Regions from separate parts of the Serratia sp. MMO-28 genome, predicted to be linked through region 1. Evidence: predicted binding sites of a transcription regulator. Region 1 holds the regulator's gene; each other region holds the start of a gene.

Region 1 (7,959 bases):
CTTCAAAAACGAGCTGGTGCTGGAAGCCGCTTTCGGGCAGGCACAAGGCTACGTGAATCAGTATTTCACCAAGGCTTCCTACAAATTTGATGTGGCGGGCAGCCCGTTGACCACCAGCTATCAGTTCTACGGTGCTGAAGATCGTATCAGCAACCAGAACGATCCAAACAGCATCTACGACGGTTTGGCATGGCTGCAGGCGTTGACCTTCGGTTATACCACCGGCCAGTTCAACTGGCGTCTGGAAGGCACCATGGTTAAAGCGGAGGGTAACCAGGGTTATTTCCTGCAGCGTATGACCCCGACTTACGCCTCTTCTAATGGCCGTCTCGATATCTGGTGGGATAACCGTTCCGACTTCAACGCCAACGGCGAAAAAGCGGTTTACGGCGGCGTGGTGTATGACCTGAGCAAATGGGATCTGGCTGGCATGTCTGTCGGTGCCTCTTATGTTTATGCCTGGGATGCGAGGCCAAGCTCCAACCCGATTTACGATCAGAGCCAGCGTCTGCGTGAGAGCGCTTACAGCCTGGATGCCATGTATACCCTGCAGGACGGCCGTGCTAAAGGCACATCCTTCAAGCTGCACTTCACGCAATACAACAACCATTCCGATCTGCCTAGCTGGAGTGGTGGCTTCGGCAACATTTTCCAGGATGAAAAAGACGTCAAGTTCATCGTTATTGCGCCATTCACGATCTTCTAATGCTTTCCCCGGTGGCAAGGCTGCCGGGGAAATAATGCTTTAACGCGAGTCTCATTATTGGCTGCTGTGGCCTGATCCAGCGCCTATCGCCGCCCGCAGCCAGAGCAGCAATGCTTTGAGATGGCGTGCAGCGGCAAACTTTGCCTAGAGATTCGCGATAATAATGACTGATAACCGAAGAGGTTGAAGATGAACAAGTTCAAGATGAGTGCTCTCGCAGCTCTGACAGCCACCGTCGGGCTATTTGGCAGTGTGGGTTCAGCTATGGCTAACCAGCAGGTGGTTGATCAACTCAGCCAGTTGAAAGTGAATCTGAAGATGCAGGACAACCGTGCTGCGGATAATGGCGTCGATTGCGCCAAGCTGGGTGCCGATTGGGCATCTTGTAATAAGGTATTGATTACCCTGACTAACGCAGGGCAGGAAATCAAGGATAAAGACTGGGCGATTTATTTCCACAGCCCACGCCAGACGCTGAAAGTGGATAATGAGCAGTTCAAAATTACCCATATCACCGGCGATCTGTACAAGCTGGAACCTACCGACAAATTTACCAGCTTCCCGGCTAATCAGGCCGTTGAAATTCCGATTATTGCTGAATACTGGCAACTGTTCCACAGTGACTTCTTACCGCGCTGGTATGCCACTTCGGGCGATGCCAAGCCTAAGATCCTGGCGAATACCGATACCGAAGATGTACACCAGTTTGTTGCGCCATTTACCGGTGACCAGTGGAAACGCACCAAGGATGACCATAATATTCTGATGGTGCCTGAAAGCCGCTTCACCAAGAACCAGGATCTGAAAGTGCTGCCAGCGGCGGCATTGCGCGGCCAGATCATCCCTACGCCGATGGAGGTTAACGTTCATAAACAGGATGTTGATCTGAGCAAAGGCGTGGCGCTGGACCTGAGCGCTTTGACCAAACCGGCGGCAGATGCGGCAACCCAGCGTTTTGAACTGCTGGGTGTGGCAAACCATGCTGGTGGTTATCCGATCAGAACCGACATTCAGCCGGCTGCATTTAAAGGCGATCTGGCCGTTTCTGGCGCTTACCAACTGAAGATTGGTGAGAAAGGGGCGGTGGTTACCGGTTTCGATCAGGCTGGGGTGTTCTATGGCCTGCAATCTATCCTGTCGCTGATCCCGTCTGATGGCAGCAAGAAGATCGCGACGTTGGATGCTAAAGACGCACCACGCTTCCAGTACCGCGGCATCTTCCTGGACGTTGCGCGTAACTTCCACCATAAAGATGCGGTGCTGCGCCTGCTGGATCAGATGGCGGCCTATAAGCTGAACAAATTCCACTTCCACCTGACGGACGATGAAGGCTGGCGTATTGAGATCCCAGGCTTGCCGGAACTGACCGCGGTGGGGGGGCAGCGCTGCCACGATCTGAGCGAAACCACCTGTCTGCTACCGCAATACGGCTCAGGCCCAGAACCGCACGGTGGGTTCTTCTCCCGTCAGGATTATATCGACATCGTTAAATATGCTCAGGCACGCCAGATTGAAGTGATCCCTGAGATCGACATGCCTGCGCACGCCCGTGCAGCGATTGTTTCCATGGAAGCGCGCTACAAGAAACTGCTGGCTGAAGGCAAAGAGAAAGAGGCGAATGAGTTCCGTCTGGTGGATCCGACCGATACCTCTAATACCACCTCGGTGCAGTATTTTAACCGCCAGAGCTACCTGAACCCGTGCCTGGACTCATCCAAGAACTTTGTAGATAAGGTGATTGGCGAAGTTGCCCAGATGCACAAAGAAGCCGGTCAGCCGCTGCAAACCTGGCATTTTGGTGGGGATGAAGCGAAAAACATCCGCTTAGGTGCCGGTTATACCGACGTGAAGAAGCCGGAAGCGGGCAAGGGCATTCTTGATCTGAGCAAAGAAGACAAACCATGGGCCAAGTCTCAGGTTTGTCAGGCGATCGTTAAAGAAGGCAAAGTGGAAGATATGGAACACTTGCCAAGCTACTTCGGCCTGGAGGTCAGCCAACTGGTGAAAGCGCACGGCATTGACAGAATGCAGGCGTGGCAGGATGGCCTGAAAGATGCCAAAGATTCAAAAGCCTTCGCCACCAAGAATGTTGCGGTGAACTTCTGGGATACCCTGTACTGGGGCGGTTTCGACTCGGCTAACGACTGGGCGAACAAAGGCTATGACGTGGTGATCTCTAACCCGGACTATGTCTATATGGACTTCCCGTATGAAGTGACCCCAGACGAGCATGGTTACTACTGGGGCACGCGTTTCAGCGATGAGCAGAAGATCTTCAGCTTTGCGCCAAACAACCTGCCGCAAAATGCTGAAACTTCGGTTGACCGAGATGGCAACCACTTCAGCGCCAAGAGCGACAAACCGTGGCCGGGTGCCTATGGTCTCTCCGCCCAGCTGTGGAGTGAGGTTGTGCGTACCGATCCGCAAATGGAGTACATGATCTTCCCACGCGCGCTGTCTGTCGCAGAACGTGCCTGGCACCGTGCGAGTTGGGAGCAGGATTATAAAGCGGGTCGCGAGTATAAAGGCGGCGAAACCCATCAGGTTGATACCAAAACCTTGGAGAAAGATTGGCTGCGTTTTGCCAACCTGATCGGGCAACGCGAACTGGCCAAGCTGGATAAAGGCGGCGTGAGCTACCGTCTGCCAGTCCCAGGGGCACGCATTGTCGATGGTAAGCTGGAGGCCAACATCGCCCTGCCAGGCCTGGGGATTGAATATTCTACCGACGGTGGCAAACAGTGGCAGCGTTACGACGATCGCGCACGCCCGGCCGTAGCGGATGATGTTCAAGTTCGTGCTATCAGCCCAGACGGTAAGCGCTTCAGCCGTGCTGAGCCAGTAAAAGCCTAAGCTAAAAAATAGCCCATCTGCGTGTCGGCGGATGGGCTGCAAATGTGTCCTGTGTCTGAAAGAAGTGTTGCAAGAGAGTTATGTTTAGCCGTTGTTTTCCCCGGCAGGTCCGGGGATTTTTTTGCCTGTAAATTACGGGCATAAAAAAACCGCCGTTTCGCGGGCGGTTCCTCAATTCTGGTCAGTAGAGCTATCTTTTGTCGTGCAGCGTATCGTTCTCGCGGCAGTCACCCACTTCACAATGGCCATACAGATACAGACTGTGATTGGTGAGTTTGATGCCGTGCTGCTTGGCGATATCACGTTGACGCGCTTCGATAGATTCATCGCTGAATTCGATCACTTTGCCGCAATCCAGGCAAATCAGGTGATCATGGTGATGCTGTTGGGTGAGTTCGAACACGGATTTCCCGCCTTCAAAATTGTGACGCGTCACAATGCCCGCATCATCAAATTGGTTCAGCACGCGGTAAACCGTTGCCAAGCCGATTTCTTCACCCATATCTATCAGTTTTTTGTACAGATCTTCCGCACTGACGTGATGGCATGCCGGATCTTGCAAGACTTCCAGGATTTTGAGTCGCGGAAGCGTGACTTTTAAGCCGGCCTTCTTCAATGCGTTATTGTTGTCAGTCATGCGGATTCAGTCCTGTTACTATGCTAATCAAGTTGAGGCGTTTTCGCCTATGGCATCGGTCGGCACAAAAAGAGTTAATTGCGTCTCATTATAGAACCGCTTGCCCTAAATAGAAACCGTCGGTTGTTAACAAAGGTATATCTGCACTGTTGCATAGAGTACATGCAACGTCTTGATGGATGGGATAAACCGATACTTCAGTCTACCGTGATGGTGCGGGAAGTTACAGACTTGTAGCTTCTATTGCTCTAATACGTGATGCCGATGGCAGCCCTGCAGCCAATACTATGCGCTTTGCAGGGCTTTGTGCAATATCTGGAGGGCTTAGCCGACGATATCGGCCAGGCTCAGTTCTTCACTGATTTGTTTGACCCAGGCATCTACGCGGTCATTGGTCAGTTCTGGCTGACGATCTTCGTCAATCGCCAGGCCGACGAAGTGATCGTCATCTGCCAAGCCTTTAGAGGCTTCGAAGTGGTAGCCTTTTGTTGGCCAGTGGCCGACGATCGCGGCACCACGTGGTTCAATGATGTCACGGATGGTACCCATCGCATCGCAGAAATATTCTGCATAGTCTTCTTGGTCACCACAACCAAACAGGGCGACTAACTTACCGTTGAAGTCGATGTCTTCCAGCGTTGGGAAAAAATCATCCCAGTCACACTGTGCTTCACCGTAGTACCAGGTTGGGATGCCGAGCAGCAGGATGTCGAAAGCTTCCAGATCTTCTTTGCTGCTTTTGGCGATGTCGCGGATCTCAGCGACCTCTTTGCCAAACTTTTGCTGAAGATTTTTCTGGATCATCTTGGCAATGTTTTCGGTATTGCCAGTATCGCTGCCAAAGAAAATGCCTACATGAGCCATAGTACAGATAACCTTTTAATTCAATGAGATACCTGGAGTCTGCCGGTTGCTTACCTGCAACAACGAACTCTTTGGGGATCGTATTACGTAAGATCAAGGCAAGAGTTCAACCTGGGGACTCTCTCTTGCCAGTAAATGTCTATCATGCCAGAAATCTGCTCTGGGGTTTTATCGCATTTATGCGATGCCTGGGGAATGACTGCAAGCGGTGTTGATCTGGCGTCATCCTTAACGCCGCGCCGCGCGTGCGGCTGCCAAGATCATTGTTCTGGTTGTTCTTCCGCCAGTTTTGCCAGCAGCATTTGTTCAATCAATTCGCTGCGGCTGATGTTGCGCTGGTCCGCCAGCCTGTTCAGAGCATCCACGGCGTCTGCGTTGATTTTCAGCTCCACGCGCCGCAATCCACGCACTTTGTCACGCCGTAGCTGATTGCGCTTATTGATTCTAAGCTGCTCATCACGGGAAAGCGGGTTGGTTTTCGGGCGCCCTGGACGGCGTTCATCTGCGAACAGATCCAGCGTCGTGCGATCCGTTTGTTCTTTTGCCATTGTTGCGGACTACTGCAAGGGAGTTTGTATCCAAAAGCGCGTTTGCGCTTCAAGACGCTTCAGTTAACACCATTCGGGCTAATAAACCCTAACCCAAATTTACCCCCAGCCAAGCACAGATTTGCTCGTTGGACAGGGTGGCAAAATTATATCCCACAGGATTTCAGGCCATATGCAGCCCACGAGGTTGCAGCCTGAAAGGCGTCGGAAATAGCGCGCCATATTACCCCAGCAGATGGAGCAACGACAATGCCTAACTTAGCCAGAAACGTGCTAACTCATTCTCTTTAGCACGTTTTTTCACCATTTTGACTCAGACATCATCCAGGAAGCGATGGATAGCCCGCAACACGGCGTCCGGTTTTTCCGCATGCACCCAATGGCCGGTGCCCGCAACGACGTAAGCCCGGGCCTGAGGGAATTGACGGGCAATGCTTTCGCGGTATTGATCCTGCACATAAGGCGAAAGCCCACCGCGGATAAAAAGCGTTGGATGTGGCCAGGCAGGCACCTCTTGCCAGCCGATAATGCTTTCGTATTGTGCGATCAGGACTGGCAGGTTGAAGCGCCAAGTTCCGGCATTGAAAGACTTCAACAGGAACTGGATTACGCCTTCTTCGTCCAGATATTCGCGCATGAGCTGTGCTGCCGCTTGCCGCTGGGTAATACCGGCAGCGGTGACCGCCTGCAGAGCGGTAAAAATCTTGTCGTGGCGGCGCACGTCATACGCTACCGGGGCGATATCGATGACGATCAGCTGTGCAATGCGCTCCGGCGCTATCGCGGTCAGCGCCATAGCGGCCTTGCCCCCCATGGAGTGGCCGATAACGATGGCCTTATCCACCTGCAGGTCGTCCAGCAGCGTCAGCAGATCTTGCGCCATTGCCGGGTAAGTCATCTCTTCAGCACGCGGCGAAAGGCCATGATTGCGCAGATCGACTTTGATGACCCGATGCTGTTGATTCAGATCGCGAGCCAGTACGCCAAGGTTATCCAGATTGCCGAACATGCCGTGGATCAACACCACCGGTAGCGTGGGAGCGTTAGAAGCTAAAAGTTGATAATGTAGTTTCATGGTGAGTTCGTGACTTAAAGACATCCCGCTAGAATATCATGATTAGGCAGAGCTCGGCCCGCCTGATGAATGTCATGGTGATCTTGCAAGCCGCACGTTGTTGAGGCTAATCATCGATTTTGTTCAGGGGAAAGCCACTGTGAAAGCAATGCATGCAGCTGCGAGGGTTCCAAGGGCTTGGATAACACCAGGTAGCCTTCTTTTTCCGCTTGTTGCAATATCTCCGAATTAAACTCGCCGCTGACCATGGCGCCACAGGCCTGTGGGAAGCGGTGGAGTAACTCCTGCAAAATATCGAACCCACTCTCACCCGAGCGCAGGCGCTGATCGCACAAAATCGCCTGTGGAGAAAAACCACTTTCAAGCAGGGTAAAAGCTTCGTTGGCAGAAGCAACGCAGCGTACCGTTACCCCCCAAGCCTGCATCAAGCTGGCCCAGGCGGCGGTGACCAGCGGATCATCGTCGACGACCAGACAGGTTCCGGTAAGCATTCTGTGTGGCGCGGATAACGATTTCTGCTGAACGGCTAATGGAGCCCGGGCCGTCACGGTGTCGCTGGCCGGCACGCGCATCCAAAAACGTGAGCCTTTTCCCTCTATCGAGCTCATTCCGCACTGTACTTTCATCAGTTTCGCGCATCTTGCTACCACCGCCAGGCCCAGTCCATGCCCGGCACTGTCTATACGCCAGGCAAGCTCGGGGCGATAGAAGGGGGAGAAAATCTGGCTTTTTTCAGCGTCCGCAACGCCGATCCCGGTGTCCCAGACCTCGATCAACCACTCTTTACCACGCGGGCGAACAGAGATCAGCACCCCACCTTGTTGCGTATAGCGCAGTGCGTTGTGCGTCAGATTGATTAATGACTGCTTGAGCAGCGAGAGATCGCCTAAAGCAACGCAGCGTTGCTGGGGAAATCGCGCACGTAGCGTTAAGCCTCGGTTATTCGCCTCTTCACGAAACAGAGTGACGATAGAGTTGATTAATGGCACTAATTCCACTTCTGTTGCCGGAACATTGACAGCATTATTTTCTATGATTGTCAGGTCTAACAGTGAGTTGAACATTAAGTGTAATGAACGCACACTTTCCTGCAGATCATGGAGTTGCGGATTCAGCAGGGGATCGCGATTCTTGTGTACGATCGCTGCAATCAAAAATCCCATCGCGTGAATCGGTTGGCGAAGATCGTGGCTAGCCGTGGTGAGGAACAGGTTTTTATCATGTAATGCTTGTTCCGCTTCTTCCTTTGCCACGCGGAATTTCTCAGCCAATAAGA
Region 2 (7,959 bases), on a different contig from region 1:
AATACGCTCTACTTTCCCCATCGCGGTTAAACGCTCCAGCATAGCCTCAACCAGTGGCAACGGCGTCGCCAGTTGGTAGCTCAACTGTTGCGCCTGGGCGCTGCCCCGTAGGGCCAGCGCATCACGGAGTTGCAGCAGGCTGGCCATCAGTGGCAATCCCCTTGCGGGTTTTGGCAGCAGGCGGCGGGCGTGGCGCTGCGCAGGCGGATGGTGACGCGGCTGCGGGCTTTACGCAATGCCAAGAGCAGCAAGGCATTAAAGGCCAACACTGACAGGATCGCCACCAGGCTGTATTGCGGATGCTGGGCAAAGGTCACCGTCTGGTAGAACAGGGTGGCCAATGAATAAGCGACGTTCAGCCCCCACAGGATGGAGAAGGTCATCCATCCACGGCTTGATTCGCGAGCGATAGCGCCCATCACCGAAACACAGGGGATATACAGCAGCACGAAGATCAGATAGCTGTAGGCCGAAATCGAGGTGCCGAATTTGCTGCTCATGACCCCCATGGAGCCAGCGCCCATTTCGCCATCGCCTTTGCTGGCCTCGATAGGGTTAAAAAGTACGCTGAGGCTGAAAGTGTCCTTCAGGCCTTGCCAGGTTTCATCTACGGCTGTGGTCAATTCATCTAGTAAGTTAAAGCTGGCGGCGTCGAACGGCTGATTGGTGAGGTGTTCGGCGGTATAAAGCGTGTTGAGCGTACCCACCACCACTTCTTTGGCCATCGCCCCGGTGACCAAACCGACGGTCGCCTGCCAGTTATCGCTGTGAACGCCCATCGGTTGCAGCAATGGCGTGAGCACTTTAGAAACCGAGGCCAGCGCTGAATCATTAATGCTGTCTACCGGCTTGCCGCTGAAAGAGAAACTGTTCAGGCCACCGATCAGGATACTGGCAATCACAATCACTTTCCCGGCGCGCAGCACAAAGCCTTTCAGCCGTTGCCAGGTTTGCAGCAGCAGGCTTTTCAGGTGTGGGACGTGATAAACCGGCAGTTCCATAACAAATGGTGAGGCTTCACCGCGCATAATGGTGTATTTCAGCACCAGGCCAGTCAGGATCGCGACCACAATGCCCAGCATATACAGCGAGAACACCACGCCAGCGCCGTCCTGGCCGAAGAAGGCGGCGGCAAACACGGCAAAGATCGCCAAACGTGCGCCGCAGGACATAAAGGGAGCCATCATGATGGTGATCAGGCGTTCGCGCTGGGCATCCAGCGTGCGGGCACCCATGATCGACGGCACGTTACAGCCGAAGCCGACGATCAGCGGCACGAAAGATTTCCCCGGCAAGCCGAGCGCCTGCATCAGGCGATCCATAACGAACGCGGCGCGTGCCATGTAGCCGGAATCTTCCAGGAAGGACAGGAACAGGTACATCATGCCGATCTGCGGCACCAGTGGCAGCACGGTATTGATCCCGCCGCCGACGCCCTGCGCCAGGAAAATGGTCAGCCACTCAGGGAAATGCAGGGTGTAACCAAGCCACTGGATCCCTTGGATAAAGATCGCCGCCGAACCGAGATCGAAGATCGGTTGCAGCGCCCCGCCAATGTTAATCGCCAGCAGGAACATCAGGTACATCACCAGCAGAAAAATAGGCACGCCGAGCCAGCGGTTGAGGATCACCTTATCCAGCATCTCAGTCAGGCGGTTTGGCAATGCCTGCTGCGCGTTGCTGACCGCATCGCAAATGGCGGCGATCGACTGATAACGGGCATCGGCTATGACCAGCGCCGGATCTTCCTGCTGCTGCTGTTGCAGCGCTTGCCTGGCCTGCGGCAGCAGAGCGATAGCTTCACCAGCTAGCTGGTGGCTATAGATATCCCCTTCCAGCATCTGCAGCGCCAGCCAGCGGCGCTGTTCGGTGGGCAGATTCTGCGGCATGGCTTCGGTCAAGGCGTTGACCTGGTCTAGCAGCAGTGGCGGGTATGCCACCAGCGCTTTGAGCTGATTGAAACGGTGATTGTCGATCATCTGCTTCAACACGCCAATGCCGTCGGCTTTGGTGGAGATCAGCGGCACCACCGGGCAACCCAGGCGCTCAGACAGTGCGGCGATATCAATCTCGATATGCTGACTTCTGGCGATATCCAGCATGTTCAGCGCCACAATGCAGGGAATGCCGAGCTCCAGCAGTTGCAGCGTCAGGTAGAGGTTACGCTCCAGGTTTGACGCATCCACCACGTTGATCAGTAAATCAGCATCGCCGCTCAGGATGTAATGGCAGGCGATCTGCTCGTCGAGGGAGGTTTGTTCGGAGATGGTCGTGAGCGAATAAGTGCCGGGCAAATCGACCAGAGTGACCTGCGATTGCGGGGTAGTAAACTGGCCTTCTTTACGTTCGACCGTGACCCCAGCCCAGTTACCCACCCGCTGACGTGCACCAGTGAGCTGGTTGAACAGCGTGGTTTTCCCTGAATTCGGATTACCTATCAAGCCAATGGTAATTTTCTTCATAATCCAACGTGATATCAGTAAATTAAGTACCGGCCATGCACAGAGGCACGGCAAAAGCCTGAGGCGGGGGGCGGCGTGTGATTACTGGCCGTCGAGCAGGATCAGGTCCAAATCTTTTTTCCGCAGCACCAGGCTGACGCGGCGGGTTCTGATTTCTATCGGATCGCCGAGCGGTGCAACGCGGATAACTTCAAACAATGAGCCGGGCAGCATCCCGAGCGACAGCAGCTTCTGCCGGTACGCGGGGCTGATTTCACTGGAGAAACCGGCGATTTTATACGTCTGTTTAGGAAGAAGATGCATGTTACCTTCTTGGGTATTCAAAGCGTTCGCTGGAACGTCATGTTCAAAACAGTGTTGCCCAGACTACCCGAGGTGGGGTAAATGGGGCCGCAATAGACATGCAGCACAATAATAGTGAGAACGATTATCGTAAGCAATACAAAAAGAAGGGATATTGAGCGGTAATTGTACTACTTTCTTGCGATGCATCAAAAAGTGAGTGGAAATATTGTGTGGCAGAGGGCGGAGCGAACTCCGCCCGTCTTGAGGCTTAACGCTTTTTACCGAACGCGGCGGCCAGTGCATCGCCCATGGCACTGTTGCCTGCCGGGGTGCTGCTGCGCGGTTTCGCGGCTTTATTGGCCGGCGGGCGGGCGGCGTTGTCGCGCGCTGGTGCGCTGTTGTTGCCACCGCCACCACGGCGTGGTGAACCCTCGCCCGGTTGCTCATCCAGGCGCATGCTGAGTGCAATGCGCTTGCGCTGCAGATCGACTTCCATCACCTTCACTTTGACGATATCACCCGCTTTCACCACGGTATGCGGATCTTCAACGAACTTGTCGGCCAGCGAGGAGATGTGCACCAGGCCATCCTGATGCACGCCGATATCCACAAACGCGCCAAAGTTGGTGACGTTAGTCACTGAACCTTCCAGAATCATGCCCACTTGCAGATCGTTCAGCGTTTCCACGCCTTCTGCAAAGGTGGCGGTTTTGAATTCTGGGCGCGGATCGCGGCCCGGTTTTTCCAGCTCTTTCAGAATGTCGGTAACGGTTGGCACACCGAATTTATCGTCGGTGAAATCGCTGGCTTTCAGATTACGGATAGCGTTGGGGTTGCCCATCAGATCCTGCAGCGCCTGCTGGGTCGCGGCCAGAATGCGTTCTACCACCGGATAGGTTTCCGGGTGCACGGTTGAGGCATCCAGCGGGTTATCACCGTGGTTGATACGCAAGAAGCCCGCACATTGTTCAAAGGCTTTTGGCCCCAGGCGGCTGACTTTCAGCAGTTGCTCGCGGTTGCTGAAACGGCCGTTTTCATCACGCCAGGTGACGATGTTCTGCGCCATCATGCGCGTCAGGCCGGCCACGCGGGTCAGCAGAGGCACGGAGGCGGTATTCAGATCCACCCCGACGGCGTTTACGCAGTCTTCCACCACCGAATCCAGCTTTTTCGCCAATTGGCTTTGGCTGACGTCGTGCTGGTACTGGCCAACGCCGATGGATTTCGGGTCAATTTTCACCAGCTCAGCCAGCGGATCCTGCAAACGGCGAGCAATGGACACCGCACCGCGCAGGGAAACGTCGAGGTTCGGGAATTCCTGTGCTGCCAGTTCGGAAGCGGAATAGACCGAAGCCCCGGCTTCGCTGACGATCACTTTCTGCGCTTTGACTTCCGGGAACTGTTGCTGCAGCTCGGCAAAGAAACGCTCGGTTTCGCGGGAAGCGGTACCGTTGCCGATCGCCACCAGCTCGACCTTGTGCTTGATACACAGTGCGGCAACCAGCGCAGCGGCTTTGGCGGCCTGACCGGTGTGCGGATAGACGGTATCGGTCGCCACCAGTTTGCCGGTGGCATCCACCACCGCCACTTTAACGCCGGTACGCAGGCCTGGGTCCAGGCCCATGGTGGCGCGCATGCCAGCCGGGGCGGCCATCAGCAGATCGTGCATATTGCGGGCGAAAACGTTGATCGCTTCATCTTCCGCACGTTCACGCAGGGTGCCCATCAGCTCGGTTTCCAGGTGCATCAGCACCTTGATGCGCCAGGTCCAGTTAACTACCGCTTTGCGCCAGGCATCTGCCGGCGCTTTGTTCAGGCGCAGATTGAGATGATTGATGATGATCAGCTCGCCCTGGCTTTCGCGCGGCGCTTCTTCAAACTGCGGATCGGCATTCAGCGCCAGTTGTAACACCCCTTCATTGCGGCCGCGGAACATCGCCAGCGCGCGGTGTGAAGGCACCTGCGCAATCGGTTCGTGGTGATCGAAATAATCGCGGAATTTCGCGCCTTCCTCTTCTTTGCCTTCGACGACCTTGGACACCAGATGGGCGTTTTTCCACAGGTAATCACGCACTTTGGCCAGCAGCGTGGCATCTTCGGCGAAGCGTTCCATCAGGATGTAGCGCGCGCCGTCCAGCGCTGCTTTCACATCGGCCACGCCTTTGTCGGCATCGACATAGCGTTCAGCCGCCTGTTCCGGCTGCTGTTGCGTATCCTGCCACAGCAAATCGGCCAGCGGTTCCAGGCCGGCTTCGATGGCAATTTGCCCACGGGTGCGGCGTTTGGGTTTGTACGGCAGGTAAAGGTCTTCGAGTTCTGTTTTGCTCAGGGTGGCGTTAATTGCCCCAGCCAGCTGTTCGGTCAGCTTACCTTGCTCATCAATGGACTTGAGGATGGTCTGGCGGCGGTCTTCCAGTTCACGCAGATAACCCAGGCGGGTTTCCAACTGGCGCAGTTGGGTGTCATCCAGGCCTCCGGTGACTTCCTTACGGTAGCGTGCGATAAACGGCACGGTATTACCTTCATCCAGCAGACGGATGGCGGAGTCAACTTGCTCCGGCCGGGCCTGCAATTCTGTTGCAATAATGCGGCTCAGTGGGTCATTCATAAGTCGGGTATCTGTTCAGCACGATAATCAAATAGGGGGATAGTTATACGTTTTGCAGGGATAAAATGCCAGCGCAGCGGGGCGCGGGCTGAAAAAGGCCCTCATTCTTTCACATAGGTGATCGCATTGACCGACCAGAAAGCTTCGCCTGCCGGGGTTTGCACCGTGGCGCTGTCGCCCACTTCCTTTTTCAGCAGCGCGCGGGCCATCGGTGAGTCGATGGAGATATAGTCTTTGCGGCCAAAAATCTCATCGTAACCGACGATGCGAAAGCGTTTGATATCGCCGTCATCGTTTTCGATCTCAACCCAGGCACCAAAGAATACGCGGCCTTCCTGTTGTGGTGAGTAATCAACGATTTTCAACTGCTCGAGGCATTTGGTGAGATAACGCACGCGGCGATCGATCTCACGCAGCCGCTTTTTGTTGTACTGGTAATCGGCGTTTTCGCTTCTGTCGCCCAGGCTAGCGGCCCAGGTCACTTTTTTGGTTACTTCCGGGCGTTCTTCACGCCAGAGAAAGTCCAGCTCCTGCTTCAGCTTGTTGTATCCCTCACGGGTAATCAGCAATGTTTTCATCGTTATCCACCTTGCGGCCAGCTGTTAATCTGGGGATTTTCGCATAAACGAGCCGTTGGGTGAGTTTTTTATCGGCATCTCTGACGTACACTGCCAAAATGGCTGTTTTGGTGATTCTGCTGTCTGGGTAAACAATCATTAAATCGCAGGGCTTTTTGACGAGCCTTAGCCTGAGACTTGAGTGAAAATAGTTGATATCTGGGCAAAAGAATAAGCTTTGTAACAATTTCGGCTAGAATGTATACCATTAAATGCTGTCAGTAATGACAGGGTTTTTTAACAATACGAGGCTGTTGCCAAACCGTTGCCACGTACCGGTACGTGTCACAGCCTAGAATCAGGCAATACCGCCTTTGGGAGTAACACAATGCAAGAAAATCATAAGATTCTGGTCGTCGACGATGACATGCGCTTGCGTGCGCTTTTAGAACGTTATTTAACGGAACAAGGGTTTCAGGTGCGTAGCGTGGCCAACGCTGAGCAAATGGATCGTTTGCTGACGCGTGAATCTTTCCATCTGATGGTGTTGGATCTGATGCTGCCGGGGGAGGACGGGCTTTCTATCTGCCGCCGTCTGCGCAGCCAGAGTAACCCGATGCCGATCATTATGGTGACTGCCAAGGGGGAAGAAGTGGATCGCATCGTCGGGCTGGAAATTGGCGCCGATGACTACATTCCCAAGCCGTTCAACCCGCGTGAACTGTTGGCCCGTATCCGAGCGGTGTTGCGCCGTCAGGCCAATGAATTGCCAGGGGCACCTTCTCAGGAAGAAGCCGTAATCGCCTTTGGTAAATTCAAACTGAACCTGGGGACGCGCGAAATGTTCCGGGAAGATGAGCCTATGCCACTCACCAGCGGTGAGTTCGCGGTGCTGAAAGCGTTGGTCAGCCACCCGCGCGAACCCCTGTCACGCGATAAGCTGATGAACCTGGCCCGTGGTCGTGAATACAGCGCGATGGAGCGTTCCATCGATGTGCAGATTTCCCGCCTGCGCCGCATGGTGGAGGAAGATCCGGCCCATCCTCGTTATATTCAGACCGTTTGGGGCCTGGGTTATGTCTTCGTACCGGACGGCAGTAAGGCATGAAGCGATTGCGCTTTTCACCGCGTAGCTCGTTTGCCCGAACTTTGCTGTTGATCGTCACCCTGCTGTTCGTCAGCCTGGTGACGACCTATCTGGTGGTGCTCAACTTCGCCATCCTGCCCAGCCTGCAGCAGTTCAACAAGGTTCTGGCGTATGAAGTCCGTATGCTGATGACCGACCGGCTGCAACTGGAAGATGGTACGCTGCTTGAAGTGCCGCCGGCGTTCCGCCGCGAAATCTACCGTGAGCTGGGCATTTCCCTGTATACCAACGCTGCGGCGGAGGAGAGCGGTTTGCGCTGGGCGCAGCACTACCAGTTCCTCAGCCAGCAGATGGCGCAGCAACTGGGGGGGCCGACCGACGTCCGCGTTGAGGTGAATAAAAACTCACCGGTGGTATGGCTGAAAACTTGGCTGCAGCCGGATATCTGGGTGCGCGTTCCGCTGACCGAAATCCACCAGGGCGACTTCTCGCCGCTGTTCCGCTACACCTTGGCGATTATGCTGCTGGCGATCGGCGGTGCCTGGCTGTTTATCCGCGTGCAGAACCGGCCCTTGGTCGAGCTTGAACACGCTGCTTTGCAGGTGGGGAAAGGGATTATTCCGCCGCCGTTGCGTGAATATGGTGCCTCTGAGGTGCGTTCCGTGACCCGTGCGTTTAACCAGATGGCGTCCGGCGTCAAGCAACTCGCTGACGATCGCACGCTGCTGATGGCCGGGGTGAGTCACGATCTGCGCACGCCGCTGACGCGCATCCGGCTGGCGACGGAGATGATGAGCACCGAAGATGGCTATCTGGCGGAGTCGATCAATAAAGACATTGAAGAATGTAACGCCATCATCGAGCAGTTTATTGATTACCTGCGTACCGGCCAGGAAATGCAGACCGAGCTTAGCGATCTGAACGCTATTCTGGGTGAAGTGGTGGCGGCAGAAAGTGGCT
Region 3 (7,959 bases), on a different contig from region 1:
GCAGCAGGCTGATAAAACGCCAGATGCCCCGGCGCTGGCCGATGGCCACTACCAGTTCAATTACCGCGAAACTCGCGCACAGGTTCGTGCTCTGGCAGGGCGGCTGGTGGCGCAAGGGGTGCAACCGGGGGATATCGTCGCCGTGGCACTGCCGCGCTCGGTATTTTTGTCGCTGGCGCTGATGGCGATTGTTGAAGCCGGGGCCGCTTATCTCCCTTTGGATACCGGCTACCCGGATGAGCGCCTCGGTATGATGCTGGAGGACGCGGCACCGCGGCTGATTATTACCGAACCCTCCCAACTGTCGCGCTTTGCCGGGCGAGGGGAAGTGCTGCTGTACGATGCGCCGTTGACAACCTCGGCGGTATCTCTCGATATCCAAGGCCCGACGCCGCATCATCCGGCCTATATCATCTTTACCTCGGGCTCCACCGGGCGGCCAAAAGGCGTGCTGGTGGGGCATCAGGCGATCGTCAACCGGTTGCTATGGATGCAGCATCAGTATCCGCTGGCGGCGAACGATGTGGTGCTGCAAAAAACGCCGTGCAGCTTTGATGTCTCGGTGTGGGAATTCTTCTGGCCGCTGATGGTGGGGGCGCAGTTGGTGATGGCTCCGCCGGAGGCGCATCGCGATCCGCAGCAACTGTTGGCGCTGATTGCGCACCACCGGGTGACAACGATGCACTTTGTGCCGTCGATGCTGGCGGCTTTTGTCGGCGCGTTAGACAGCGAACGGGCGATCGCCGATTGTCAACCGCTGCGCCAGGTGTTCTGCAGCGGTGAGGCGTTGCCTGCCGAGCTGTGCCGCCTGTGGCAGCGCCGCACGGCGGTGCCGCTGCACAATCTGTATGGCCCGACGGAAGCGGCGGTGGACGTTACCTGGCATCCGGCCTGGGGCGAGCCGCTGGCAGCGGTGAACGGTGCCAATGTGCCGATCGGTCTGCCGGTATGGAATACCGGGTTGCGCATTCTGGATGCCCGCCTGCAGCCCGTGCCGCCGGGCGTGGCGGGCGATCTCTATCTCACCGGGGTGCAATTAGCGCAGGGCTATCTGGGCAGGCCGGATCTCACCGCCAGCCGCTTTGTGGCGGATCCGCAGGGCAACGGCGGGCGTATGTATCGCACCGGTGATGTGGCCCGCTGGTTGCCCGATGGCAGCGTGGAATATCTGGGGCGCAGCGACGATCAGCTAAAAATCCGCGGCCAGCGCATTGAGCTGAGCGAAATCGATCATGCCTTATTGTCACTGCCGGGGGTCAGCCAGGCGGTGACCCATGCGCTGGTGCTGGAAAACAGCGTGGCCGATGCCCTGGGCGGTGATGCCCGGCAACTGGTGGGTTACCTGGTGGCCCAGCCTGACGTGGCTCTGGATACTGCCAGCCTGCGTGCCGCCTTGGCAGAGCGTTTGCCGCCCCATATGGTGCCGGTCGCTTTGGTAGAAATGGCGGCGTTGCCGCTCAGCGCTAACGGTAAGCTCGATCGCAAAGCGCTGCCGCAGCCGCAAACCGCCGCCAGAAAGGCCGGGCGCGTGGCTAAGCCGGGGCTGGAAAGCGCCATCGCGGCAGTATTTGCTCGCCTGTTACAGCGGGAACAGGTGTTTGCCGACGATGATTTCTTCGCGTTGGGCGGGCATTCGCTGCTGGCGATGCGTTTGGCCGCCGAATTGCGGCGCGATTTGGGGAAAGCGGTCGCGGTGGGGCAGGTGATGGTCGCTTCAAGCGTGGAGCAACTGGCGGCATTGCTGGCGGAAGATCGCACGCAGGAAGAGGCCGAACGCTGCGGTTTCGACAGCGTGCTGCCGCTGCGCATCACCGATGGGCCGACGCTGTTCTGCCTGCATCCGGCTTCTGGTTTCTCCTGGCAGTTCAGCGTGTTGCCGCGTTATATCGATCAGCACTGGTCGCTGGTGGGGATCCAGTCCCCACGGCCGGATGGCCCGCTGGCGCTGGGTGAGGATATGGATCAGGTATGCGATGTGCATCTGGCGACGGTGTTGCAAGTGCAGCCGCACGGCCCGTATCACTTTATCGGCTATTCGCTAGGGGGCACCTTGGCGCAGGGGATTGCCGCCCGTTTGCAGGCACGTGGTGAACAGGTGGCGTTTCTGGGGCTGCTGGATACCTATCCGCCGGAAACCCAGAACTGGGACGTGATGCTGGACGACAACGTGCTGAAAGAGGTGCAGCGTGAACGCGAGCAGTTCATGGCGGTGTCGGAAGAGGCGTTGGGGGCTACACAGGGGACGATGTTTGATCATATCGAAGCCAACTATGCCGATTCGGTGCGGCTGCTGTCGCATACCCATACCGCCCGTTTCCAAGGGCGAGCAACGCTGTTTGTGGCGAAACGCACGCTGCAGGCGGGTATGAACGTGCAGCAGACCTGGGCGGAATATGTTGAAGCGTTGCAGGTGCATGAGCTGGATTGCGCGCATGTGGATATTGTCTCACCGGCGTCGTTCAAGGTGCTGGGGCCGTTGCTGAACCGCCTGTTGAGAGCGCTATAGTGCGGAACGTCGGCCCGGGTGAACGGGGCCGACGAACTATTTCCCCAACGGCACGACTAACGGCGTATGCGAAACCGGATCGTCAATGATCATGCACTTCAGCCCATACACTTTTTCGATCAACTCGGGGGTGACGATATCTTTCGGTGCGCCCTCGGCCACCACTTTACCGTCGCGCATGGCGATCAGATGGCTGGCATAGCGGCAGGCGTGGTTGAGATCGTGCAGTACCACCACCAGGGTATAGCCATTCACTCGATTCAACTGGCGCAGCAGTTCCAGCAGCTCAATCTGATGGGTGATATCCAGCCAGGTGGTGGGTTCATCCAGCAGCAACAGCGGAGTTTGCTGTGCCAAAACCATGGCGATCCACACCCGCTGGCGCTGCCCGCCGGACAAGGTATCCACCGGCTGATCGGCCAACTGCGCCACCCCGGTAGAGCACATCGCCTGCTCAACCGCCTGCTGATCTTCTTCCCGCCAGCGGCTGAATAACCGCTGATGCGGGTAGCGGCCACGGGCGACCAGATCGAACACCGTAATATCACCGGGGGCGATCGAGCTTTGCGGCAACAACCCAAGCTGGCGGGCGACCTCTTTGGTGGCGTAATCACGGATCTGCTGGCCGTTGAGCCATACCGAACCGGCTTGTGGCTGCATCAGGCGGCTGAGCGTTTTTAACAGCGTGGATTTACCGCAGGCGTTAGGGCCGATAATCACCGTCAGTTCACCGTGCGGAATGGACACTGACAGATCGCGCGCAACGATTTTTTTGTCGTAACTCAGCGTCAGGCTTTCGGCGCGCAGTGGCGCAGCTAACAGGTTTTCAGCATTCATTTTTTTCGCGACTCGCGGATTAATAACCAGATCAGATAAATGCCCCCTAGGCTGACGGTCAGAACCCCGACCGGTAACTGGTAGGGCATAAACAGGCGTTGGGCGGCGACATCGGCGGCCAACAGCAGCAACGCGCCGGTTAAGGCCGTCAGCAGCAACAGGCTTTGGTTGGCGCACAGGCGGCGGGCGATCTGCGGCGCTACCAGGGCAATGAACGAGATCGGGCCAGCCACGGCGGTTGCCGCTGCGGTGAGCAGCACGCCGGCCAAGAACAGCAGCAGGCGCGAACGCTCGACCGCCACCCCCAGCGCACGGGCGGTATCATCACCCATTTCCAACAGCCGCATGCGCCGTACCAGCGCGGCCAACAGCATCACCGCCAGCACGATCACCAACACGGCAGGCAGGCTTTTCGCCCAGGAGATACCGTTGAGTGAGCCCGCGCTCCACAAACCGGCGGTCATCGCCGATTCCAGCGAGGCGCTGACGATCATCCAGGTATTAAGGGCAACCAGCAGGGCGCGCACCGCAATACCGACAATAATCAGGCGGAAAGCCTCTACGCCGTTGCGCCAGGCCAGCAGGTAGATCACCCCGGCGGTGATCAAGCCACCGGCCAGCGCGCCAGAGGTGATCCCGAGAATACCGCCGTTAAACAGCACGATAACCACCAGTACACCGCTGTAAGCGCCGGTATTGAAACCGATCACGTCTGGGCTACCGAGCGGGTTGCGCAGCAACGACTGAAAGATGGCTCCGCTGATGCCCAACGCCGCCCCCAGCAACAGCGCCATCGCAACCCGCGGCAAGCGCCACTGGGTAACGATCACCGCCAGATTCGCCGGGCCTTCGCCGCGCAGAGCGTCCAGCACCTGCATAGCGCTGAGCGGCAGCGTGCCGGAAGCGAGGGCGTAAACCGCCAATGCCAGGCAGGCGAACAGCAAGAGCAGGGCGGTGACCAGCGGGCGCGCCAGCCGCCGTGGTTTTTTGGCGATCGCCAAGCGAGAAACCAGCACGCTCATCCTATCCTCCCCGCCGGAACATACGGCGCTGGCGTACCAGCATAATCAGCACCGGCGCGCCAATCAGCGACAGCACGATAGAAACCTGCAATTCGCCCGGCACCAGAAAGCGGCCAAGCAGATCGGCTGCTAGCAGCAGAATCGGCGTTAACACCAGAGTCCAGGGCAGCATCCAGCCCAGCTCCGGCCCCGATAGCCGCCGGGCAATGTGCGGCATCATCAGCCCGACAAAGGCGATCGGGCCTACTGCAGCGGTTGCTGCGCCGCACAGCAAGGTAATTGCCAGCAGGCCGATCAACTGGGTGCGCACAATGCCGGTGCCCAGCGCGGCTGCCAGTTCGTTGCCCATGCTCAGGCTGTTCAGCGCTTTGGTCAGCCACAGGGTAATGCCTGTCCCCAACAGGATCGGCAGGGCAACGGTGCGCACCACCGCCATGTTTTGAATGTCGAGGGAACCGGCCTGCCAGAAACGCAGTTGGTCGAACACCTGTGGGTTGAGCAGGGCGATGCCGGAAGACAAGCCTTCCAGCACTGCCGCCAGCGCCACCCCGGCCAGCGTCAGGCGAACCGGGCTGAGGCGGCTGCCGCCCAGCGCACCGACCAGCGCCACCAATAATGAGGCAAACAGGGCGCCGGCAAAGGCGAACCACAGATAGTGGCTAACGTCGGTTGCGCCGAAGAAGGTGATCCCTAATACCACCGCGAAACCGGCACCGGAGTTAACCCCAAGAATGCCGGGATCGGCCAGCGGGTTACGGGTGAGGGTTTGCATCAGCGCACCGGCCAGCCCGAGGGCCATACCGGCCAACACGCCGATCAGCGTGCGGGGCAGGCGGGCTTCGGTCACGATGATGCAGTCGGCAGTGGCGCATTGCCCATTCAGCGCCTCAAGCACGGTGGCTGCGGGGAGTGATTTCGCCCCTAACGACAGGCTGAGCATCACCATTAACAGCAGAGAGGCAACGGCACACAGCAGCCCAAGCAGGCGCGGCCAGCATGAACGGGATAAGCCCAGTGACTGGGCCGGTAACGGGGGGGAGCAATTGTGAGTAAGCCGGAACATGACAGCCCATTATCAATTGAATATAAATGATACTTATTATCATTATTGATTGTATTTATCTATGGTAGCATAGCAGCCCGAGCAGCACTAGCGCTGTTCCTGATGAGTTTTAAGCTGCATAACGGAATGAGGTTGTGGTGATAACAAGATGAATAAGCCCTCTATTTTGCTCGATTTTGGCCTGCTGAAAACCAATGCGGCCTTTCGTGCGGTATTTTGCGCCCGTTTTATTTCGATTCTGGCGCTCGGCCTGATGGCGATTGCTATTCCGGTACAGATCCAGGCGTTAACCGGTTCCACCTTGTTGGTCGGGCTGGCGGTGACCTTGGCAGGCAGCGGGATGTTTGCCGGCTTGCTGATGGGAGGCGTGCTGGCCGATCGCTATGAGCGCCGCCGCCTGATCCTGTTTGCTCGTTCCACCTGCGGCATCGGTTTTGTCGGGCTGTGTGTGAATGCGGCGTTGCCTGCACCCTCTCTGAGCGCGATCTATCTGCTGGCGGTGTGGGACGGTTTCTTTGGTGCGGTGGGCGTGACCGCCTTACTGGCCGCTACACCGGCGCTGGTGGGGCGCGAGAATATCGTGCAGGCCGGAGCCATCAGTATGCTGACCGTGCGTTTTGGCTCGATCCTCTCACCGGCGATGGGCGGTGCGGTGATCGCCAGCGCCGGTGTCGCCTGGAACTACGGCCTGGCGGCGTTAGGCACGGTGCTGACGTTGATCCCTTTATTGCGTTTACCGCAGTTGCAGCCGCCACCGCAGCCGCGTGAGCATCCGCTGCGTGCCCTGATCGGCGGCTTCACCTTTTTGCTGCAAAATAAAGTGATCGGTATGGTGGCGCTGGTCGGCGCGCTGCTGACCATGGCCAGTGCGGTGCGGGTGTTGTACCCGGCGATATCTGGCATGTGGCATGTCAGCACCGGGCATTTGGGCCTGATGTATGCCGCCGTACCGCTGGGGGCGGCGATCGGTGCTTTCACCAGCGGGCGAGTGGCGCAGGTTGCCCGGCCGGGTTGGGTGATGCTGTTGACGGCGATCGCCGCATTTGCCGCCATCGGGCTGTTTGGCCTGATGCCCTGGTATGGTATGGCATTGCTGTGCCTGGTGGCCTTTGGCTATCTCAGTGCGTTGAACTCTCTGCTGCAATACGGGCTGATTCAGAACCTGACGCCGGATGCGTTTCTTGGCCGTATCAACGGGCTGTGGACCGCCCAGAACGTGGTCGGTGATGCGCTTGGGGCACTGCTGTTGGGCACCATGGGAGTGTTTATGCTGCCGGAAATGACCTCAACCAGCTTTGGCTTTGGCGCTGTGCTGCTGGCGGTGGTGTTGGCATTTGCCATGCGCGGTTTGCGCCAGGTGGGCAGTGGCGGGCTGCAACCCGCCACTGAAGCTACTGAGAAATAAATAATTGCTCAAGACGTGCCAGCAGGTTGCTGGCGCTGTAGTAATCCAGGCGGAATGTGTCGTTGCCCAGCGCATAAACCCGCTGGTTTTCTACCGCGGGCAGATGCGCCAGAAAGCGGTTGCTCATCAGCCGCTGCGCGTCGGTTTCGTCATTGGCAAACAGCAGCAGGGTCTGGCCATTCAGGCCCTGTGCCAGATTTTCTCCCCCTAGCTGAACAATGTCTTTGCGCACTCCCTGACTGGTGCTGGCGTTGAGCTTCGGCGGCAGCGTCGCCAGGGTAAAACCTAACTGTTGCAGCAGTTGCCCCTGCGAAGAATCGGCGGTCCACAGGTTGGCGTTTTTGCCATCGCTGCGTAACACCAACGCCGATGTGGGCTGCGGGGGCAACGTCATCCGCTGTTTTAGCGCCTGTTCCCGTGCGGCAAACTCAGCCACCACTTTCTCAGCCTGGGCCTCATGCCCGGTTGCCTGGCCGAGTATCTGCGCCAGTTCCTGCCAGCTCTTGTCGTCGTAATTCACCACCAGTACCGGGGCGATGGCCGATAACTGATCGTACAACCGTAGTGCGGAATCGGCACCGGTAGCAGACATCACAATCAGGTCTGGGGCTTCAGCGGCTATCGCTTCGGCATTGGCCTCACCAATGTATAACCGCTTCACACCGCGCTGGGCGGCGATCTCACCCCACTGATGGAAGAAGCCCTGCCGATCCGACAGCCGGTTGTTTGGGCTGGTGGCTCCGCTGGCGATCACCGGGGCATCAATGGCCAACAGGGTGCCGGTGACGGTGACGCTGGTGGAAACAATCCGCAGCGGTGGGTGGCTGAGGGTCACCACGCCGTGTGGGGTGGTAAGGCTGCGTGGCCATTCTGCTGTGGTGGATGCCTGAGCTATGCCCAGCGCCAACAAGCCGAACAGCGCCAGACCGAATCGCAAGGTAGGTATCATTGTCGGAATCTCGGGTTAAATGTTAATGGTTATCATTTTAATGAATGAAATCAAAAAGTGTATACGCCGATTTTGATGGAAAGGGCTTTTACATTTATTGACATGGCAAATTCGGAAAGGTATTTTACCGCAAAGTAATACAAATGATAATCATTATTATATTGGTTGTTGTTTCCA
Region 4 (7,959 bases), on a different contig from region 1:
CGTTGCAAGATATTGTGATTGACGGCGGGGCTACGCTGGCGGCTTGATGGTTGGCTGTTTTATAAGGTTAACTAGCCCTCTCTCCTTAGGAAAAGAGTTGGGAGGGGGCACCTTTTGCATTCGCTGTATGATTAGGTTTGATGGCATGTTTGAGCATCGTGGAGTTCGTGCAGGATTGACTCGGCCTTCGGGCAACGCTGCGCGTTGTCGTCTCGCTTCGCCATTTACTCGTCTCATCCATGAGACTCGCCCTACGGGCCAGCGCAAGCGCTGTTCAAAATCGTTCCCGACGATTTTGTCGAACCTGAACGCAGGTTCTCATCCAACACGACCACTGGGGATTATGTAAGGTCAACGCTTGAGGTTAGGCAGAATTCATATGTGAAAAAAGCGCCAAAAGGCGCTTTTTTCTGTATTGGTGGGTCGTGCAGGATTCGAACCTGCGACCAATTGATTAAAAGTCAACTGCTCTACCGACTGAGCTAACGACCCGCAGAAGTGGTGGGTGATGACGGGCTCGAACCGCCGACCCCCTCCGTGTAAAGGAGATGCTCTACCAACTGAGCTAATCACCCACTTCAGGACTTCCAGGTTACTGCTAAACAAGAAAATGAGTGGTGGGTGATGACGGGCTCGAACCGCCGACCCCCTCCGTGTAAAGGAGATGCTCTACCAACTGAGCTAATCACCCTCATTTTTCTCATTTCAACAAGATGGTGGGCGATGACGGGCTCGAACCGCCGACCCCCTCCGTGTAAAGGAGATGCTCTACCAACTGAGCTAATCGCCCTGTCTTGTTGGAGTCGCATTATAGGGATAGTTGAAAGTGAGTCAACGGTTTTTAAAGCGTTTTTATTCGTTCGCCGCAAAATTAGGCAGGATGGGATATTTATCAGCAACGGCGCTGATTCTTTGCCCATTTCCGTGCGAAATAGCCCGCAAACCTGGCGTAATGCTGCCCGGCAATGTCGTGTCAGCGTTGAGGAATTGATATGGAGTGGTAGAATGTCGGCCACTTTTTAAATTCCGAGCAATGGTCGGCACCCCGCCGACACGCGTTGCGTAATAAGGCTGTGAACCCAATGAAAATCAAAACCCGTTTCGCACCGAGCCCGACCGGCTATCTCCACGTCGGAGGTGCCCGAACTGCGCTTTACTCCTGGTTGTTCACCCGCCATGCCGGTGGTGAGTTTGTGTTGCGTATTGAAGATACCGATCTCGAACGCTCAACCCAGGATGCGATCGACGCAATTATGGATGGCATGAACTGGTTGAACCTGGATTGGGATGAAGGCCCCTATTTCCAGACCAAGCGTTTCGATCGTTACAACGCAGTCATCGACGAAATGCTGGAACAGGGCACGGCGTATAAATGCTATTGCTCCAAAGAGCGTCTGGAAGCGTTACGTGAAACCCAAATGGAAAACGGCGAAAAGCCGCGCTATGACGGCCATTGCCGTGACAGCCAGTGCAGCCATGCCGCTGATGAGCCCCACGTGGTGCGTTTCCGTAACCCGCAGGAAGGCTCGGTTATTTTTGATGATAAAATCCGTGGCCCGATCGAGTTCAGCAACCAGGAACTGGACGATCTGATCATTCGTCGCACCGACGGCGCGCCAACCTATAACTTCTGCGTGGTGGTTGATGACTGGGATATGGAAATTACCCATGTGATCCGCGGCGAAGACCATATCAACAACACGCCGCGCCAGATCAACATCCTGAAAGCGCTGGGGGCTCCGGTGCCTGAGTATGCTCACGTCTCGATGATTCTGGGCGATGACGGTAAAAAGTTGTCCAAACGCCACGGCGCAGTCGGGGTGATGCAGTATCGTGATGATGGCTACCTGCCGCAGGCGTTGCTGAACTATCTGGTGCGCTTGGGGTGGTCCCATGGCGATCAAGAAATCTTCTCGATTGACGAGATGAAGGCGCTGTTCACGCTGGAAGCAATCAATAAATCCGCCAGTGCTTTCAACACTGAAAAATTGCAGTGGCTGAATCATCACTACATTAACCATATGCCAGCGGAAGAAGTGGCCGTGTATCTGGCATGGCATATCGAACAGCAGGGGATTGAAACCCGTAACGGTCCGGAACTGAAAGATATCGTTAAGCTGCTGGGCGAGCGTTGCAAAACGCTGAAGGAAATGGCGGAGTCATGCCACTACTTCTATCAGGACTTCAGCGAGTTTGATGCTGATGCCGCGAAGAAACACCTGCGCCCGGTTGCGCGCCAACCGCTGGAGGCGGTGCGTGCCAAACTGGCCGCGATTACCGATTGGACGCCGGAAAATGTGCATGATGCCATTCAGGGCACGGCGGACGAACTGGGTGTCGGCATGGGTAAAGTGGGGATGCCGCTGCGCGTTGCGGTCACCGGTGTTGGTCAATCACCGGGCATGGACGTTACCGTGCATGCTATCGGCCAGGCGCGTTCTCTGAAGCGTATCGATCAGGCGCTGGCCTATATCGCCGAGCGCGAAGCCCAGGCCTGATGATTCCCGTTAGCATCTGAAGCTGATAAGCCCTGTAAAGCGATTTGCAGGGTTTTTTTTATCCGGTTTATTTTTGCCCATAATGATGATTTTTTAGCGCTAAACGCGCTGATTTGGCGGCTTTTTCAGCGCTTGATCGAGGAATTCAATTTAGCCGTTGACAGTTTTTCAGGGGTTTCATATTATGCGCCCCGTTCACAGGGTTTTATGATTGTGGATTGGGGCTATAGCTCAGCTGGGAGAGCGCTTGCATGGCATGCAAGAGGTCGACGGTTCGATCCCGTCTAGCTCCACCAACCTTTCTCAGTAAAGGTGGGTGTTAAACACCGTAACGCCGGTTAATGCGTACCACACTTGTGGGGCTATAGCTCAGCTGGGAGAGCGCTTGCATGGCATGCAAGAGGTCGACGGTTCGATCCCGTCTAGCTCCACCACCATTTAAAAAGCCGGCCTTTGGGTCGGCTTTTTGCTTTCCAGTGTTTGCTTCGGCTCAAATTATAGATAATAAAAAAGCCACCGAAGTGGCTTTTTCTGAGTGTTAAACGATCAGCCCAATACCAACCCGGCAATGGAAGCAGACAGAATGCTCACCAGGGTAGAGCCGTAAACCAGCTTCAGCCCAAAGCGTGACACTACGTTACCCTGTTGTTCGTTCAGCCCTTTGATCGCCCCGGCAACGATGCCGATAGAAGAGAAGTTGGCGAAAGACACCAGGAACACGGACAGAATGCCCAGGCTACGTGGTGACAGCTCCGCAGACATTTTCTGCAGTTCCATCATGGCGACGAATTCGTTGGAAACCAGCTTGGTGGCCATGATACTGCCCACTTGCAACGCTTCGTGCTGCGGGATCCCCATAATCCAGGCGAATGGATAGAAGAAGTAACCGAGGATGTCCTGGAAGCTCAGGCCAAAGATGGCGCTGAACAGGCCGTTAAGTGCGGCAATCAGGGCGATAAAGCCAATCAGCATGGCTGCCACAATAATGGCAACCTTGAAGCCTGCCAGAATGTATTCCCCCAACATTTCAAAGAAGCTCTGGCCTTCGTGCAGGTTGCCCAGGTGCAGTTCTTCTTCATTATTGGTGTCGTAAGGATTGACCAGGGAAAGCACGATAAAGGTGCTGAACATGTTCAATACCAATGCGGCCACGACATATTTCGCATCCAGCATGGTCATGTAAGCACCCACGATGGACATGGATACCGTCGACATCGCGGTAGCCGCCATGGTGTACATGCGCTTTTCAGACATCTTGCCGAGGATATCCTTATAGGCAATGAAGTTTTCAGACTGGCCGAGGATCAACGAACTGACGGCGTTGAAGGATTCCAGTTTCCCCATGCCGTTCACTTTCGACAGCACGGTACCGATAATGCGGATAATAAACGGCAGCACCTTAATGTATTGCAGAATACCGATCAGCGCAGAGATAAACACGATGGGGCACAATACCTTCAGGAAGAAAAAGGCCAAACCTTTGTCACCCATACCGCCGAACACAAAATCAGTCCCTTGACCTGCAAACCCGAGCAGCTTGTCAAACAGCGCCGCGAATCCTTTTACAAAGCCTAAACCCGCTTCCGAATGCAGGAAGAAATAGGCCAGTAATACTTCAATAACCAATAACTGGATAACATAGCGAATGCGGATGCTTTTGCGATCGCGGCACACTAACAGTGCCAGGATCGCGACCACCACCAACGCTAACGCAAAGTGCGCAATAGGGGACATGTTTGCTCCAAATTTGAGGCAGGCTGAATTTCGGTTGTCATTTTATGTAACGCCGCATTTAAAAACGAGATATCCATTGCAAATGTAGAAAGTCATTGTCAGGAAAATCTCAATTCATTACGGTAAAACAACTGAGATCACAATGTTAATAAATTTGCGCGCAAGTAGCATTTTTGTGCTAATTTGGCTATTAAGCGCTCTTCGCTCTTTACACCCTGTTCTGGGGGGAAGAAACGCTAAGATTTCAGGCGATCTGTTCGGTAAATCCTTCGTTGCCAGCTATCACAGAGATAAGTGTTACCGGTTATAAATGCATTTGATAATCATTATCATTTGTGTAAGATGAAAGTAAGCGTAACATGAGTAAGGGCTTCACGATATGCTGAACAGCCGCGTAGTTGACAGTGCTTCCAGTCGCTCATCCAGAAAGGCCAAACTTTCTCTGATGGGCCCCGCGTTTATTGCGGCCATCGGCTATATCGATCCCGGTAACTTTGCCACCAATATCCAATCCGGCGCATCTTTCGGCTACCAGCTGCTGTGGGTCGTGGTCTGGGCTAACGTCATGGCGATGCTGATTCAGTTGCTTTCTGCCAAACTGGGCATTGCCACGGACAAAAACCTGGCCGAACATATCCGCGATCGTTTTCCGCGCCCCATCGTATGGGCCTACTGGGTGCAGGCAGAGATTATCGCGATCGCCACCGATCTGGCCGAATTTATCGGCGCGGCGATCGGTTTTAAAATGTTGCTGGGTGTGTCGTTGCTGGAGGGCACCGTTCTCACCGGTATTGCTACCTTCCTGATCCTGATGCTGCAAAAACGTGGGCAGAAACCGTTGGAACTGGTGATCGGCGGCCTGCTGCTGTTTGTGGCGGCGGCCTATATTGTCGAAATGGTCTTTTCCCAGCCGCAGTTGAGTGGGTTGTTGAGAGGGATGGCAATACCGGATTTGCCCAACAGCGATGCGGTATTCCTTGCCGCCGGTGTGCTGGGGGCCACGATCATGCCGCACGTGATTTATCTGCACTCTTCGCTGACGCAAACGGCAGGTAAACATACGCGAGCCGAACGCTATGCTTCGACCAAAATCGACGTAGCGCTAGCGATGATCATTGCCGGTTTTGTCAATCTGGCGATGATGGCTACCGCAGCCGCTGCTTTTCACTTTAACGGCCACAGCGGCATTGCCGATCTCGATCAGGCCTATCTGACGTTGCAGCCGCTGTTGGGTAATGCCGCTGCAACCATCTTTGGTTTGAGCCTGGTGGCTGCCGGCCTTTCTTCTACCGTAGTGGGAACCTTGGCGGGGCAGGTGGTGATGCAGGGATTCGTGAATTTCTATATCCCGCTCTGGGTGCGGCGAGTGGTCACCATGTTGCCGTCGTTTATCGTTGTGATGATGGGGCTGGATGCCACACGTATTCTGGTGCTGAGCCAGGTGGTGCTGAGTTTTGGCATCGCCTTGGCGCTGGTGCCGCTGCTGGCGTTCACCGGTAACCGCGAACTGATGGGGGATTTAGTTAACAGCCGCACCATTCAGTATGTTGGTAAACTGATTGTGCTGGTGGTGGTGGGGCTAAACGGTTACCTGTTGATTAGCAACGTGATTTAAATCCGGCAAAGCACCGGCATCAAGCCGGTGCTTTTGTAAGCGATTACATCAAAATATTGTCGATCTCGGCAATGTCCTCGGCGGTAAATGCGCGATTAGCCAGCATACCCACCGCATCTTCAATCTGGCTGGTTTTACTGGCACCAATTAAAACGGACGTGACACGATCGTTGCGCAATACCCAGGCCAGCGCCATTTGTGACAGCTTCTGCCCACGTTGTTCAGCCAGAGCATTCAGGCGGCGAACTTTCTGCAACTTCTCTTCGGTGAGCTGTTCGGGCTTCAGGAATCGGCTACTGCTGGCCGCCCGCGAATCCTGCGGAATGCCGTGCAGGTAACGATCGGTCAGAATCCCTCCTGCCAGCGGTGAAAAAGCGATAGAACCCACACCATGGGTTTCCAGCGTATCCAACAGTTCCGGCTCTACCCAGCGTTCAAACATGGAGTATTTCGGCTGGTGAATCACGCACGGCGTGCCGAGCTGTTGCAGAAGTGTAAATGCCTGCCGCGCCAGATCGGCCGGGTAGTTCGATAGCCCGATATACAGCGCTTTACCCTGACGCACCAGCAAATCGAGAGCCGCCATGGTTTCTTCCAGCGGGGTATCCGGATCGGGGCGGTGGTGGTAGAAGATATCCACGTAATCGAGATCCATCCGCTTCAGGCTTTGATTCAAACTGGCGACCAGGTATTTCTTCGATCCCCAATCACCGTAAGGGCCTTGCCACATGGTGTAACCGGCCTTGGAGGAGATAATCAGCTCATCGCGATAAGGCTTGAGATCGTTATGCAGAATGCGGCCGAAATTCTCTTCGGCAGACCCCGGCGGGGGCCCATAGTTATTGGCCAGATCAAAATGGGTAATGCCGAGATCGAAAGCGCGGCACACCAGGTTGCGCGCATTATCATACAGCGTGCTATCACCAAAGTTGTGCCACATCCCCAGTGAAACTGCAGGGAGCTTCAGCCCGCTGCGGCCACAGCGGCGATATTCCATATCCTGATAACGCGCAGAGTCTGCTTGATAGACCATACCAACCCTCATCGGAAAAAGTGAAAACGAGTTTCAATGTATGCGTTTCCATAGCAACCGTCAGCGCGCCCGATCACGCAAATTCATCCATATGCCATTTATCCTTCCGAGGGTGATTCAGTACGCAGATGTAAATTAAGGTTGCCAGTGCCCTTTTTAGGCGAAAGTTCGAAATTTGTGCAACATCTTCAATACTTAAAATTAACATTTCTACCTTCACGCAGGTAATGATCATGAGCAAAAACTACACCGTGGCTGATTACCTCCTCGATCGTTTAGCACAGATTGGCATTCGGCATTTCTTTGGTGTGCCGGGAGATTACAACCTGCAATTTCTCGATCATGTTATCGATCACCCACAAATCACCTGGGCGGGCTGCGCCAATGAGTTGAATGCCGCCTATGCCGCCGATGGTTACGCCCGTTGCAAACCGGCAGCGGCGTTGCTGACCACCTTTGGCGTGGGGGAACTGAGTGCGATTAACGGTATTGCTGGCAGCTACGCCGAGTATCTGCCGGTGATCCATGTGGTGGGTTCTCCGGCGCTGCGTGCGCAACGCGCCGGCGATCTGCTGCACCATTCCTTAGGGGATGGGGATTTCGGCCATTTTGCCCGTATGGCGAAAGAGGTAACCGTGGCGCAGGCCAACCTGACCGCCAGCAACGCCGAAGCAGAAATCGATCGTCTGTTGACTACCGCGCTGTTTGAACGGCGCCCGGTATACCTGCTGTTACCGAGCGATGTGGCTGAAGCCCCACTGACTTCGCGCCCGGCCCCGCTGATGTTGCGCCAGCCGAACCTTTCCGATGCGTCGTTACAGGCATTTATCGCCGCTGCGCGGGAGAAACTGCAGGCGGCGCAGCGCGTTTCCCTGCTGGCGGATTTCCTTGCCGAACGATTTGGTGCAGAAACCGTGCTGGAACAGTGGATGAATGAGGTAAATATTCCCCATTCAACCCTGCTGTTAGGCAAAAGCGTGTTGGATGAAAGCCATGCCTGTTTTACCGGCACCTATACCGCAGCAGCCAGCGATCCGCAGGTAAAACAGTTGATTGAAGGGGCCGACGTGGTGATTAAC

The links. Region 1 encodes Fur, which represses iron uptake genes when iron is present. Its sites were predicted from a motif close to ATAATAATGAGAACNACTATCAA; they were not measured.
Region 2: the regulator Fur is predicted to act here: its motif matches at 2,874-2,896, upstream of feoA (ferrous iron transporter A).
Region 3: the regulator Fur is predicted to act here: its motif matches at 5,449-5,471, upstream of fepD (Fe(3+)-siderophore ABC transporter permease).
Region 4: the regulator Fur is predicted to act here: its motif matches at 4,549-4,571, upstream of WG891_RS03690 (Nramp family divalent metal transporter).

The regions. Positions count from the first base shown of each region.
Region 1 covers NZ_JBBCVB010000007.1:72,705-80,663, forward strand. Annotated here, with positions in the region: gene chiP (chitoporin ChiP) at 1-706, shown strand, start outside; gene WG891_RS08070 (beta-N-acetylhexosaminidase) at 896-3,559, shown strand; gene fur (ferric iron uptake transcriptional regulator) at 3,750-4,196, opposite strand; gene fldA (flavodoxin FldA) at 4,521-5,060, opposite strand; gene ybfE (LexA regulated protein) at 5,321-5,608, opposite strand; gene ybfF (esterase) at 5,922-6,683, opposite strand; gene WG891_RS08095 (hybrid sensor histidine kinase/response regulator) at 6,794-7,959, opposite strand, start outside.
Region 2 covers NZ_JBBCVB010000020.1:94,433-102,391, reverse strand. Annotated here, with positions in the region: gene WG891_RS17960 (FeoC-like transcriptional regulator) at 1-147, opposite strand, end outside; gene feoB (Fe(2+) transporter permease subunit FeoB) at 147-2,462, opposite strand; gene feoA (ferrous iron transporter A) at 2,544-2,765, opposite strand; gene WG891_RS17945 (Tex family protein) at 3,016-5,355, opposite strand; gene greB (transcription elongation factor GreB) at 5,457-5,933, opposite strand; gene ompR (osmolarity response regulator transcription factor OmpR) at 6,301-7,020, shown strand; gene envZ (two-component system sensor histidine kinase EnvZ) at 7,017-7,959, shown strand, end outside.
Region 3 covers NZ_JBBCVB010000003.1:136,870-144,828, reverse strand. Annotated here, with positions in the region: gene WG891_RS03780 (enterobactin synthase subunit F) at 1-2,506, shown strand, start outside; gene WG891_RS03775 (ATP-binding cassette domain-containing protein) at 2,543-3,343, opposite strand; gene fepG (iron-enterobactin ABC transporter permease) at 3,340-4,365, opposite strand; gene fepD (Fe(3+)-siderophore ABC transporter permease) at 4,367-5,428, opposite strand; gene entS (enterobactin transporter EntS) at 5,577-6,833, shown strand; gene fepB (Fe2+-enterobactin ABC transporter substrate-binding protein) at 6,820-7,782, opposite strand.
Region 4 covers NZ_JBBCVB010000003.1:124,499-132,457, reverse strand. Annotated here, with positions in the region: gene dhbA (2,3-dihydro-2,3-dihydroxybenzoate dehydrogenase) at 1-47, shown strand, start outside; tRNA gene WG891_RS03730 (tRNA-Lys) at 417-492, opposite strand; tRNA gene WG891_RS03725 (tRNA-Val) at 500-575, opposite strand; tRNA gene WG891_RS03720 (tRNA-Val) at 616-691, opposite strand; tRNA gene WG891_RS03715 (tRNA-Val) at 715-790, opposite strand; gene gltX (glutamate--tRNA ligase) at 1,083-2,498, shown strand; tRNA gene WG891_RS03705 (tRNA-Ala) at 2,719-2,794, shown strand; tRNA gene WG891_RS03700 (tRNA-Ala) at 2,857-2,932, shown strand; gene WG891_RS03695 (NupC/NupG family nucleoside CNT transporter) at 3,045-4,232, opposite strand; gene WG891_RS03690 (Nramp family divalent metal transporter) at 4,612-5,847, shown strand; gene mgrA (L-glyceraldehyde 3-phosphate reductase) at 5,891-6,880, opposite strand; gene WG891_RS03680 (alpha-keto acid decarboxylase family protein) at 7,114-7,959, shown strand, end outside.